2 linked regions of the Parashewanella spongiae genome follow. The main gene of each other region encodes a partner of the protein of the gene in region 2 in a complex. Links are inferred from orthologs where the notes say so. Each region holds a gene or a part of one and is shown on either strand. Other genes may lie near its edges.

Region 1 (2,957 bases), 360 kb from region 2 along the record:
AAGTTGCAGGCGTACATAACGTACTGTCTAAGGCTTACGGTTCTACTAACCCAATCAACATCGTTCGTGCGACCGTTGACGCGCTGGTACATATGAAGTCACCAGCTCAAGTTGCGGCTAAACGTGGTCTGAGCGTTGAAGAGATTCAGGGGTAAGACACCATGGCTAAGAAAACAATTAAAGTAACTCAGACTAAAAGTGCAATTGGTCGTTTGCCAAAGCACCGTGCAACCCTAACAGGTTTAGGTCTGCGTCGTATTAATCACACTGTTGAATTGGAAGATACTCCTTCTGTTCGCGGTATGGTTAATAAGGTCTACTACATGGTATCGGTGGAGGATTAAAATGCGTTTAAACACTTTATCTCCAGCAGCAGGTTCTAAATCTGCACCGAAGCGCGTAGGCCGTGGTATTGGTTCTGGATTAGGTAAAACAGCTGGTCGCGGTCATAAAGGCCAAAAGTCACGTAGTGGCGGCGGCGTACGCGTTGGTTTTGAGGGCGGTCAAATGCCACTTAAAATCCGATTGCCTAAATTTGGTTTTACCTCGCGCTTAGCTAAGGTAACGGCTGAGGTTCGCATTAGCGAACTGGCAAAAGTTAACGGTGATGTTATCGACTTGCATTCGTTGAAAGATGCGAATGTAATTAGTCGCAACATTCAGTTTGCGAAAATCGTTCTTTCAGGTACCATTGACCGCCAAGTGACTGTAAAAGGTCTTAAGGTAACTAAAGGTGCTCGTGCAGCTATTGAAGCTGCCGGCGGAAAGATCGAGGAATAATACGTCGATGGCAAAACCAGGACTTGATTTAAAAAGCGCGAAAGGTGGGCTTTCAGAACTGAAAGCTCGCCTCCTGTTCGTGATTGGTGCAATTATCGTCTTTAGGACGGGTTCGTTTGTACCAATTCCTGGTATTGACGCAGCTGTGCTAGCAGATTTGTTTGCACAACAAAAAGGCACCATCTTAGGCATGTTTAACATGTTTTCCGGTGGTGCTCTTGAACGTGCTTCTATCTTTGCATTGGGTATCATGCCGTATATTTCGGCGTCGATCATCATGCAGTTATTGACTGTTGTGCATCCTGCACTTGCTGAATTGAAAAAAGAAGGCGAGTCTGGACGTAAAAAAATCAGTCAATATACAAGATACGGTACGTTAGTGTTGGCAACATTCCAAGCGATTGGTATTGCTACTGGATTGCCGAGTTTAGTTCCTGGCCTAGTTGTTAATTTAGGTCTCGGATTTTACTTTGTTGCGGTCGTGAGTTTAGTGTCAGGAACCATGTTCTTGATGTGGCTCGGTGAGCAAATAACTGAGCGTGGGATCGGTAACGGTATTTCAATTCTGATTTTTGCAGGCATTGTAGCTGGTTTACCTTCTGCTATCGGTCAAACGGCCGAGCAGGCGCGTCAAGGTGATTTGAGTGTATTAGTGTTGTTGCTTCTTGCTCTGATTGTGTTTGCAGTCACATATTTTGTGGTATTTGTTGAACGTGGTCAGCGAAGAATTGTGGTAAACTATGCGAAACGTCAGCAAGGACGAAAAGTTTTTGCGGCGCAAAGTACCCATCTACCATTAAAAATTAATATGGCAGGTGTAATACCACCAATTTTTGCATCCAGCATTATTTTGTTCCCGGGCACACTGGCTCAGTGGTTCGGACAAAATGAGTCTATGTCGTGGTTGAGTGATTTTGCACTCGCTGTATCGCCTGGACAACCGCTGTATTCATTATTGTACGCAACAGCAATTATCTTCTTTTGTTTCTTCTACACGGCGTTGGTATTCAACCCACGTGAAACAGCGGATAACTTAAAGAAGAGCGGTGCATTCATTCCTGGGATACGTCCTGGAGAACAGACTTCGCGTTATATTGATAAAGTAATGACCCGTCTTACATTAGCCGGTGCGTTATACATTACCTTTATCTGCTTAATTCCGGAGTTCATGTTAATTGCATGGAAAGTACAGTTCTATTTTGGCGGTACTTCACTACTGATTATGGTAGTTGTAATCATGGACTTCATGGCTCAGGTTCAGACCCATATGATGTCTCATCAATATGAGTCTGTTATGAAGAAAGCGAATCTTGTCAACAAGTCGAATCTTGAACGATTTGGTCGATAAGACGCTTAACGGAGTGATGAAATGAAAGTTCGAGCTTCCGTGAAGAAGATCTGCCGTAACTGCAAGATCGTCAAGCGTAGTGGTGTTGTACGCGTTATCTGTGTTGAACCTAAACACAAACAGCGTCAAGGCTAAAAAAGCATTTTAGCCAACTTGAATAAAAAATTGTTCAAGTTGGCTAAAAATTATTTGCAAAACCGTTGTCTGTCGAGTATCCTTTCGGGCTTTTCGCAGATGACCTTTAACTTAAGGAGTGCATAGTGGCCCGTATCGCTGGCATTAACATTCCTGATCAAAAGCATACAGTCATTGCATTGACTGCTATTTTCGGCATTGGCCGTACTCGCGCAAGAGCAATCTGCGCGGCTACCTCAATTGCTGAATCTGCTAAGATCAAGGAATTGAGCGAAGCTCAAATAGATACTCTACGCGAAGAAGTTGCCAAGTATGAAGTAGAAGGTGACTTACGTCGTGAGATTTCAATGAACATCAAGCGCCTAATGGATCTTGGTTGTAATCGTGGTCTCCGCCATCGTCGTAGCCTGCCTCTTCGTGGGCAACGTACCAAGACCAATGCGCGTACGCGTAAAGGTCCACGTAAACCAATTAGAAAGTAACGGGAAGGACAAGCAATGGCTAAAGTACCGTCACGTTCTCCGCGTAAGCGCGTACGTAAACAGGTTGCAGATGGCATGGCTCATATCCATGCTTCTTTCAACAATACAATTGTTACGATTACAGATCGTCAAGGTAATGCTTTATCTTGGGCAACTGCAGGTGGCAGTGGTTTCCGTGGTTCACGTAAATCAACTCCATTCGCTGCACAGGT
Region 2 (7,676 bases):
GGCTGTCTGTTAAGCTTTTTGCTTAACTGTTTATACCATATTGTATTTAACCATCATTTGAAGCCATCGGGGACTATTTCTCCTGACCATTAACTCCTCGTAGTTAATATCTGGGTCAAAATAGGCTTTCCTTCGGCTTAATACTGTGTAGATAATACGTAAAAGTTTGTGGGCGATAGCAATGATACTTCTCTTGTGTCCTCAACGGATGACCAAACCTTGGTACTTGCCTTTGAATTGACTTTTCGTCTTAACGGCAGCATTAGCTACTTCACACAAGAGTGTTTTGACCATTTTGTTTCCTTTACGCATTCGCCCACTTTTTCTTTTTCCTGCACTTTCATTATTTCCCGGACATAAACCTGCCCATGAGCTGATACCCTTCATTCCATCGAAGCAACTCATGTCGTCACCGATTTCACCAATAAGACAAGCTGCACTGATAACACTAGTGCTCGGTATCGTTTGCAAAAGTTCCAGAGCCTCATTCCACGGTTTTATCGTTTCAATAAGTAAGGTTTCTAGCTCAGCAAGCTGCTTCTCTAGAAACTCAATGTGACTTTTGATATTACGCAAGATATAAAGGTGTGACGGAGTAAGAGTTTCGTCCATACTCGCCATAAGTTCACTTCTATCGGCTTTCAGTCTTGGGTCGACCATTTTTATCAAGTCACACAATGGCTTTCCTTCAATCAGACCGTTCACGAGTATTTGCCCTGATTTCCCGTTAATGTCGCTAATAAACCCGCCCAGACGAATACCAGCATCATCTAAGGTTTTATGTAATCGATTTTTCTCATTACTCAATTCCTTTTTTTGTTTGTCTCTTCTGCGAGTCAGTAATCTGAGTTGCTTCTGCTGTGGCGCTGGAACGAAACTTGACCGAACAAGTCCAGAGTGACCAAGTGAAGCGAGCCATTGACTGTTAATGACATCTGTCTTTCGACTGGGAACATTCTTGACATGTCTTGCATTAACGACCTGCGTTTTTATGCCAGCTGTAACAAGTGAAAGGTAGATGCTTTTCCAGTAAACACCTGTACTTTCCATTACAGCTAGCTCAATATGATGCTGCTTGAGAAAATGGCATAATTTCAAGCGTTCTTTTTTTAAAGTACCAAAGGATTGAGTGGTTTCTTAAATTCCCTGCTCTGTCTCCTTGCGGATAGTGACCATCATCTTGTGGACATCTAATCCTGCACAACTGTTTACAATAGGTTCCATAAAATACTACTCCACTGAATTAAAGTGAGTAGCAGAGCCTAGTGGATAGATTGGATTGCCAAGAACTCTAACGAGAACTGGTCATTTTACCGTTCATTCAATGCGTAAAAGCTGAAATAGCCGAGGGTACGAGCAACCATATCCAGATCAGTTTAGGTTCAGTTATGAAAACTAAAAAAAATGCGACCACGATTTAAGCTCTGCTAATAGTTAGAATAAAACAGAAAGAATTTTCATGGTGTAGTGTGATAGAAAAATCGAAATTAAAGTAAACGCTCATGACATCTATGCCTATCATGAACGTTTAGGTTCAACCGCATAATGCGCTGAAGGCAAGAAACTCAATTTGATCAACGCTTGGTCGAGACACTAAATTACGAGGGTGAAGGGGCAACTGATTTTTTTTGGTTGATGGATGGAACTGCTCTTCAAATATCGGACTTAGTATATCGTTTAGGCATTGTTGTACGATTCGGTCTCGAACTGTTGGTATCCCAAGCTTTCTCACTCCACCATCATCTTTCGGGATTTCTACCCGTTTGACGGCTGAAGGTCGGTATTGCTTGGTTTTGAGTTCGATAAGAAGTTTATCAAGTTCGTTACTCAGATTTGAGGCGAATTGCTCTAAGCTCTGCTCATCAATTCCAGCAGTGCCTTTGGCTCTCCACACTTTCTTAAATCCGTTGTACAGTGATTCTTTGTTAAGTAAGCGACCATACAAGCTGTAATAAACTCTTATTGATCTCTCTGTGTGCGTTGTTTGGGTTCAGTGTCTTGTTTTCATCAGTTGGTGTATTTCACTCAGCCTCAAAGCCTTCTAGCCCTTGGCAATTTACTTTGATATGACTGAATTACTCCCGTATACGGCTTCGGTCTCCAGAGTCATTATTCCTAATGCCTCCAGTCGGAAATGCCTCACTCATCTTTTTTTTTGTGATTTTCTGTATCTGTGAAAAAAAATCCTGTCCATCACAAACTTAAATTAAGCTTCACCCCTTCGCCAACATCAAGGCTTTTGGCTGTTGATGTCGCCAATAAACTACGTCATTGGTCAATCCAGTTTTGCCCTCCACACCATTACTGGCTTTCATCGGCTGGATTTTACTCACTACTACGGGCTCATCGGCCACCTCGCACCAACTTCTACCTTGAGTTTCCTCTTGTATAAAAGCTTCTGGACTATCCCAGATAAGGTGTCAGGCTTCCCCAGTTACTGCACTCGCTCCCTGTTAGAAATCCCACCCTCAAGCACATGATAGAGCTGACTGAGTATATGGCGTTGCGCTATTTCGCACGCTTACCTCTCTATTATGCCGAATCAGGTTCGCTTTCGCTGTGTACCTCTAACTTCCTATGGCTTCCTTCAGACCTTGCCGTTAGCCCATAACGCCCTTGCCATTCGGATTATCTTCCCCTCAGTCTGGGTGATACAGGCTTCTTTCTGCCTGTCGGGTTTGCCAGCTTCGCTGGGCAAACAAAAAAGGCGCTATTTTAAATAGCGCCATTCATTTGAGATTCACAAAGTCAGTGATTGGTTAACTAATTTTTCCGTGACACTGCTTGTATTTCTTTCTCGAACCGCAAGGGCAAGGATCGTTGCGACCAATCTTTTCACCGTCTCGAACTATCGGAGTATGAGATTCGAGCGCAGCGACTTCTTCTGTTTCAGCTCCAACCATTGACTCAGCCTGCTGATGTTGGAAGTCACGATGCAAACGCGCTTCTTCTTCACGGCGACGCTGTTCCATCTCATCGACATCCGATTGGGCTTGAACTTGTACTTTAGACAAGACGCTAATGACATCATATTTAAGAGTGTCTAGCATTTGTTGAAACAACTCAAAAGATTCACGCTTATATTCTTGCTTTGGATTCTTTTGAGCATAACCTCGTAGGTGTATACCTTGGCGAAGATGATCCATCGCCGCGAGATGCTCTTTCCAAAGCGAATCTAATGTTTGAAGCATGACTGACTTTTCAAACTGTCGTAAAACAGAACCACCTACTGCTTCTTCTTTTGCGGCATAAGCTTCCGACCAGCTAGTAACAATACGTTCGCGTAATGTTTCTTCATGAAGATCGTCTTCTTTCTCTAACCATTCATTAATTGGTAATGCTATTGAGAACTCTTGCTGCAGACGAGTTTCTAATCCAGGGACGTCCCACATTTCTTCAATTGACTGAGGTGGAACATATTGCTCGATGACACCAGCAATAACATCTTCTTTTACGTTATCTATGGTATCTGCAATACTTTGCGCATCCATAAGATCGTTTCGTTGTGAATAGACAACTTGTCGCTGATCATTCGCTACGTCGTCAAATTCAAGAAGTTGTTTACGAATATCAAAGTTACGTGCTTCAACTTTACGTTGAGAGTTTTCAATTGCACGTGAAACCCAAGGATGTTCGATGGCTTCGCCTTCTTCCATACCTAATTTTTTCATCATGCCTGAAACACGATCTGAAGCAAAAATCCTCATCAAACTGTCTTCCATTGATAAATAGAAGCGAGATGAGCCGGCATCACCTTGACGACCTGAACGACCACGTAGCTGATTATCGATACGACGCGACTCATGACGCTCTGTACCCAATATGTGCAAGCCACCGGATTCGATAACTGCGTCATGACGAACTTGCCATGCATCTTTAATAGCAGTAATTTGCTCAGTTGTTGGATTATCTAGCTCAGCGACTTCCGCGTTCCAATTGCCGCCCAGTACAATATCAGTACCACGTCCAGCCATATTGGTTGCTACGGTAACCACACCAGCTCGGCCAGCTTGCGCCACAATATCTGCTTCTTTTTCATGGAATTTAGCATTCAAAACACTGTGCTTAATCTTCTGTGCATTCATTAAGCGCGACAACAATTCAGATTGCTCAATAGACACTGTACCTACGAGAACTGGCTGACCACGTTCTTGACAGTCTTTAATATCTTCAATGATCGCATTGTATTTTTCTGCGGCTGTCAAATACACTAAATCAGGCATATCTTTACGCACCATTGGACGATTCGTTGGAACCACAACGGTATCTAAGCCATAAATATGCTGAAATTCAAAAGCCTCGGTATCAGCAGTACCTGTCATGCCCGCTAATTTCTCATAAATACGGAAGTAATTCTGGAAGGTTATAGAAGCAAGTGTTTGGTTTTCATTTTGAATATGAGCCCCTTCTTTAGCTTCTACCGCTTGGTGTAAGCCTTCAGACCAACGTCTACCCGGCATTGTACGACCAGTATGTTCGTCTACGATAATAACTTCATCATCTTTAACAATGTAATCAACATCTCTTTCGAATAAAGTATGCGCACGTAACGCGGCAGTAACATGGTGTAATAAGGAAATGTTTGCTGCAGAATATAATGAGTCGCCTTCAGGTAATAACCCACGTTCGACCAATAGTTGTTCAACTTTTTCTTGACCACGCTCAGTCATGTGAACTTGCTTGGCTTTTTCATCAATACTGTAATCGCCTTCACCAACAAATTCTTCAGTATCTTCTTTTTCTTGACGTACAAGATTAGGAATAAGCGTATTCACTTGCATGTACAATTCAGAACTGTCTTCGGCAGCTCCTGAAATAATCAATGGGGTTCTTGCTTCATCGATAAGAATTGAGTCGACTTCATCGATTAACGCATAATGCAACGGGCGTTGAACGCGTTCTTGCGGAGAAAACGCCATATTGTCACGCAGATAATCAAAGCCAAATTCGTTATTGGTTCCGTATGTGATATCTGCAGCGTAGGCTTGCTTTTTCTCTTCTGGCGATAATCCCGCGACATTAATACCAACAGATAAGCCTAAGAATTCAAATAAAGGTCGATTAAATTCAGCATCACGGGCTGCTAGGTAATCATTCACGGTAATAATGTGAACGCCTTTACCTGTTAAACCATTAAGGTATGCGGGTAATGTTGCGGTAAGGGTTTTACCTTCACCTGTACGCATTTCTGCAATACGGTTACTATCCAAGACCATGCCGCCGATAAGCTGCACATCAAAATGTCGCATTTCAAAAATACGCACAGATGCTTCGCGAACAACTGCAAAAGCTTCCGCCATGATATCTTCGAGCGTTTCGCCATCAGCAATTCGTTTACGAAACTCTTCGGTTTTTGCTGATAACTCATCATCAGAAAACTTACTGTACTCTGCTTCTAATGCATTTATTTGATTAACTATTTTGCCGAAACTTTTAAGGGTACGATCGTTACGACTACCAAAAACTTTTGTCAGTAATTTTCCAAACATCTGAATCACTTATCTCAATGGAGGCTGTAAATTATTTAATTTTATGCCAATGTTTCAATTAACCTGCCTTGCGGTAGACGTATTTTTGAGGATCGATTTGTCGCCCGCCCCGCAACACTTCATAGTGTACGTGTGGCCCAGTTGAGCGGCCGGTGCTGCCCATACTTGCCACTTTTTGTCCTTTAATGACCACATCTCCTACTTGAACACTCAAGGATGCATTGTGTCCGTATCGAGTATGAAGTCCGTTACCATGATCAATTTCGACAAGATTGCCGTAACCAAACATGCTACCAGCCCAAGTCACTACTCCTGCTGCAGTAGCAACAACTTCAGTGCCTTTCGCACCAGCGAAATCAATCCCTTTATGCATTGCGCGACGACCTGTAAAAGGATCATTGCGTAAACCGAAAGGAGAAGATAACCAGCCTTTAGCGATCGGACGACCAGAAATATATCGTTCTTTATCTATATGGAGATTAGATACCACAGTTTCAAGTACTGAAAGCTGTTGTTCTCTATGATCAATCTGAGAAGCGAGTTTATCCATGTCTTGAATAAGTTGGTTCAGCTCGACGCTTGCTCCTAAATCACTCATACCACCCACACCGACTTCATCGGAGAAATCAAATTGTCCGTCGAGATCATTTTGTGATGCTACTTGCTGACCGAGTGCTTCAAGACGAGTTATTTTAGCTTGCATTCTCGCGACATGAGTGACTAATAACGATAATTGGGATTCTGTCGCTTGTTTGAGATTGAGCACTTGTTGTTTTTGCTCTTCCCTTTCTAGGCGCTCAGAGTTCATGTTCGCTTGCTGATCGACAAAGCGTGCATTACTGTTTTGATATAGAATGATAGCAAGCGCAGCTAGGATGACAGGCAGCATTAACCAACGTTTGCCAAGATGCCAACGTTTTACATCTTTTCTGCCTTGGATAAATACTGTTACACTCATATTCTTATCAAGCCACCAATTATCATATGAAAAAGCTACCTCACGATCTCAGTCAGTTATTGAACGTTTCCGGCAAACTTCCTGAGCTTAAGGAAAAAGCTGAATTATTATTAAGTTTAGACCAACTCATTAAACAGCAGCTGCATGGTCCAATTATCACGCAAATTAAAGTCGCTAACTTGCGTGAAAGCACATTGGTTGTTGAAGTTTCTTCAGCATCTTGGGCTACAAGACTCAACTTTCAAAAATCACAATTACTGCTTAAACTTCAAAATGAAGCGTTACCAATGCTCTCTAGTATTGACGTTAAAGTCAACCCAAGGATGTTTGCGGTCGCTTCAAATGTCGAGCAAAATCATGCGCATCTTAGTAATACAGCGGCCTCACACATTGAAGCTTTGGCTGAAAATATAGAAGGTAGCCTAGGCCACAAACTAAAACGGCTGGCTGCATTAGCCAGCCGTCAAAGGCATTTCAGTGATGATTAGGTCGTTATCGCAGCATTATTCATTGTCATAAAGCTCACTGGGACATCAGCCTCATTTTCATAACTGATCAATTCCCAAGCTTCTTGCTCGGCGAGTAATGCTCTGACTAATTTATTATTTAAAGCATGACCTGTTTTAAAGGCTGAAAACTCACCAACAATGGCATTACCTGCAACATAAAGATCGCCAAATGCATCAAGAATTTTATGTTTCAAAAATTCATCATCATACCTTAAACCATCAGGGTTTAAGACTTTGTATTCATCTAAAACAATGGCATTTTCCATACTGCCACCTAATGCTAAATCGTTAGCACGTAAATACTCAATGTCACGCATAAAGCCAAATGTTCTGGCACGGCTAATATCTTTAATGAATCCAGCGGTAGAAAAGTCCATAATCATATGTTGCTGGCTACGAGCTATTTCTGGATGTGAAAAATCAATTTTAAAGTCAATTTTGAAACCTTGATACGGCTTCAGCATTGCCCATTTATCACCGTCTTCAACTTTAATCGTTTTCTTAATGCGTAAATATTTCTTAGGCAAGGACTGTTGCGCGACTCCCGCTGACTGGAGTAAAAATACAAATGGACTGGCGCTCCCGTCCATAATGGGAATTTCAGGGGCATCGACTTCAATGATGGCATTATCGATACCTAAACCGGCTAACGCTGCGAACAAGTGTTCAATAGTTGCGACTTTAACGCCATCATCATTCGCTAACACGGTGCAAAGCATG

The links.
Region 1: the proteins of secA (region 2) and secY are in contact, whole or in part, in a crystal structure (PDB 3DIN), measured with the Thermotoga maritima proteins. The link is inferred for Parashewanella spongiae from one-to-one orthologs. Residues at the interface, in WP_004082002.1 of Thermotoga maritima: Glu261, Ala262, Arg263, Lys300, Ala301, Arg302, Thr303, Ile304, Ile305, Leu323, Tyr324, Asp325, Pro326, Val329, Ser330, Tyr333, Ile336, Lys340, Phe345, Val349, Glu363, Phe364, Tyr374, Ser375, Gly376, Gly377, Glu393, Ile395, Thr482, Ser483; in WP_004081795.1 of Thermotoga maritima: Glu108, Gly109, Glu110, Glu111, Ala236, Glu237, Arg238, Arg239, Ile240, Thr241, Ile242, Gln243, Tyr244, Ala245, Arg246, Arg247, Val248, Thr249, Gly250, Arg251, Arg252, Val253, Tyr254, Gly256, Ala257, Ser258, Thr259, Tyr260, Leu261, Pro262.

What each region holds. Positions count from the first base shown.
Region 1 is NZ_CP037952.1:5,296,982-5,299,938, reverse strand. It holds secY (preprotein translocase subunit SecY), read left to right. Parts: upstream 1-787; coding sequence 788-2,128; downstream 2,129-2,957. Other genes in the region: rpsK (30S ribosomal protein S11), read left to right, coding at 2,761-2,957; rpsM (30S ribosomal protein S13), read left to right, coding at 2,389-2,745; rpmJ (50S ribosomal protein L36), read left to right, coding at 2,150-2,263; rplO (50S ribosomal protein L15), read left to right, coding at 346-780; rpmD (50S ribosomal protein L30), read left to right, coding at 162-344. UniProt on the Escherichia coli protein: The central subunit of the protein translocation channel SecYEG. Consists of two halves formed by TMs 1-5 and 6-10.
Region 2 is NZ_CP037952.1:4,937,299-4,944,974, forward strand. What follows is about bases 2,560-5,800. They hold secA (preprotein translocase subunit SecA), read right to left. Parts: upstream 5,490-5,800; coding sequence 2,760-5,489; downstream 2,560-2,759. Other genes in these bases: E2I05_RS19540 (M23 family metallopeptidase), read right to left, coding at 5,548-5,800. Outside these bases: E2I05_RS19525 (RNA-dependent RNA polymerase family protein), read right to left, coding at 1,535-1,894; E2I05_RS22170 (hypothetical protein), read right to left, coding at 2,214-2,354; more of E2I05_RS19540, read right to left, coding at 5,801-6,447; E2I05_RS19545 (DUF721 domain-containing protein), read left to right, coding at 6,474-6,935; lpxC (UDP-3-O-acyl-N-acetylglucosamine deacetylase), read right to left, coding at 6,932-7,676. UniProt on the Escherichia coli protein: Required for protein export, interacts with the SecYEG preprotein conducting channel.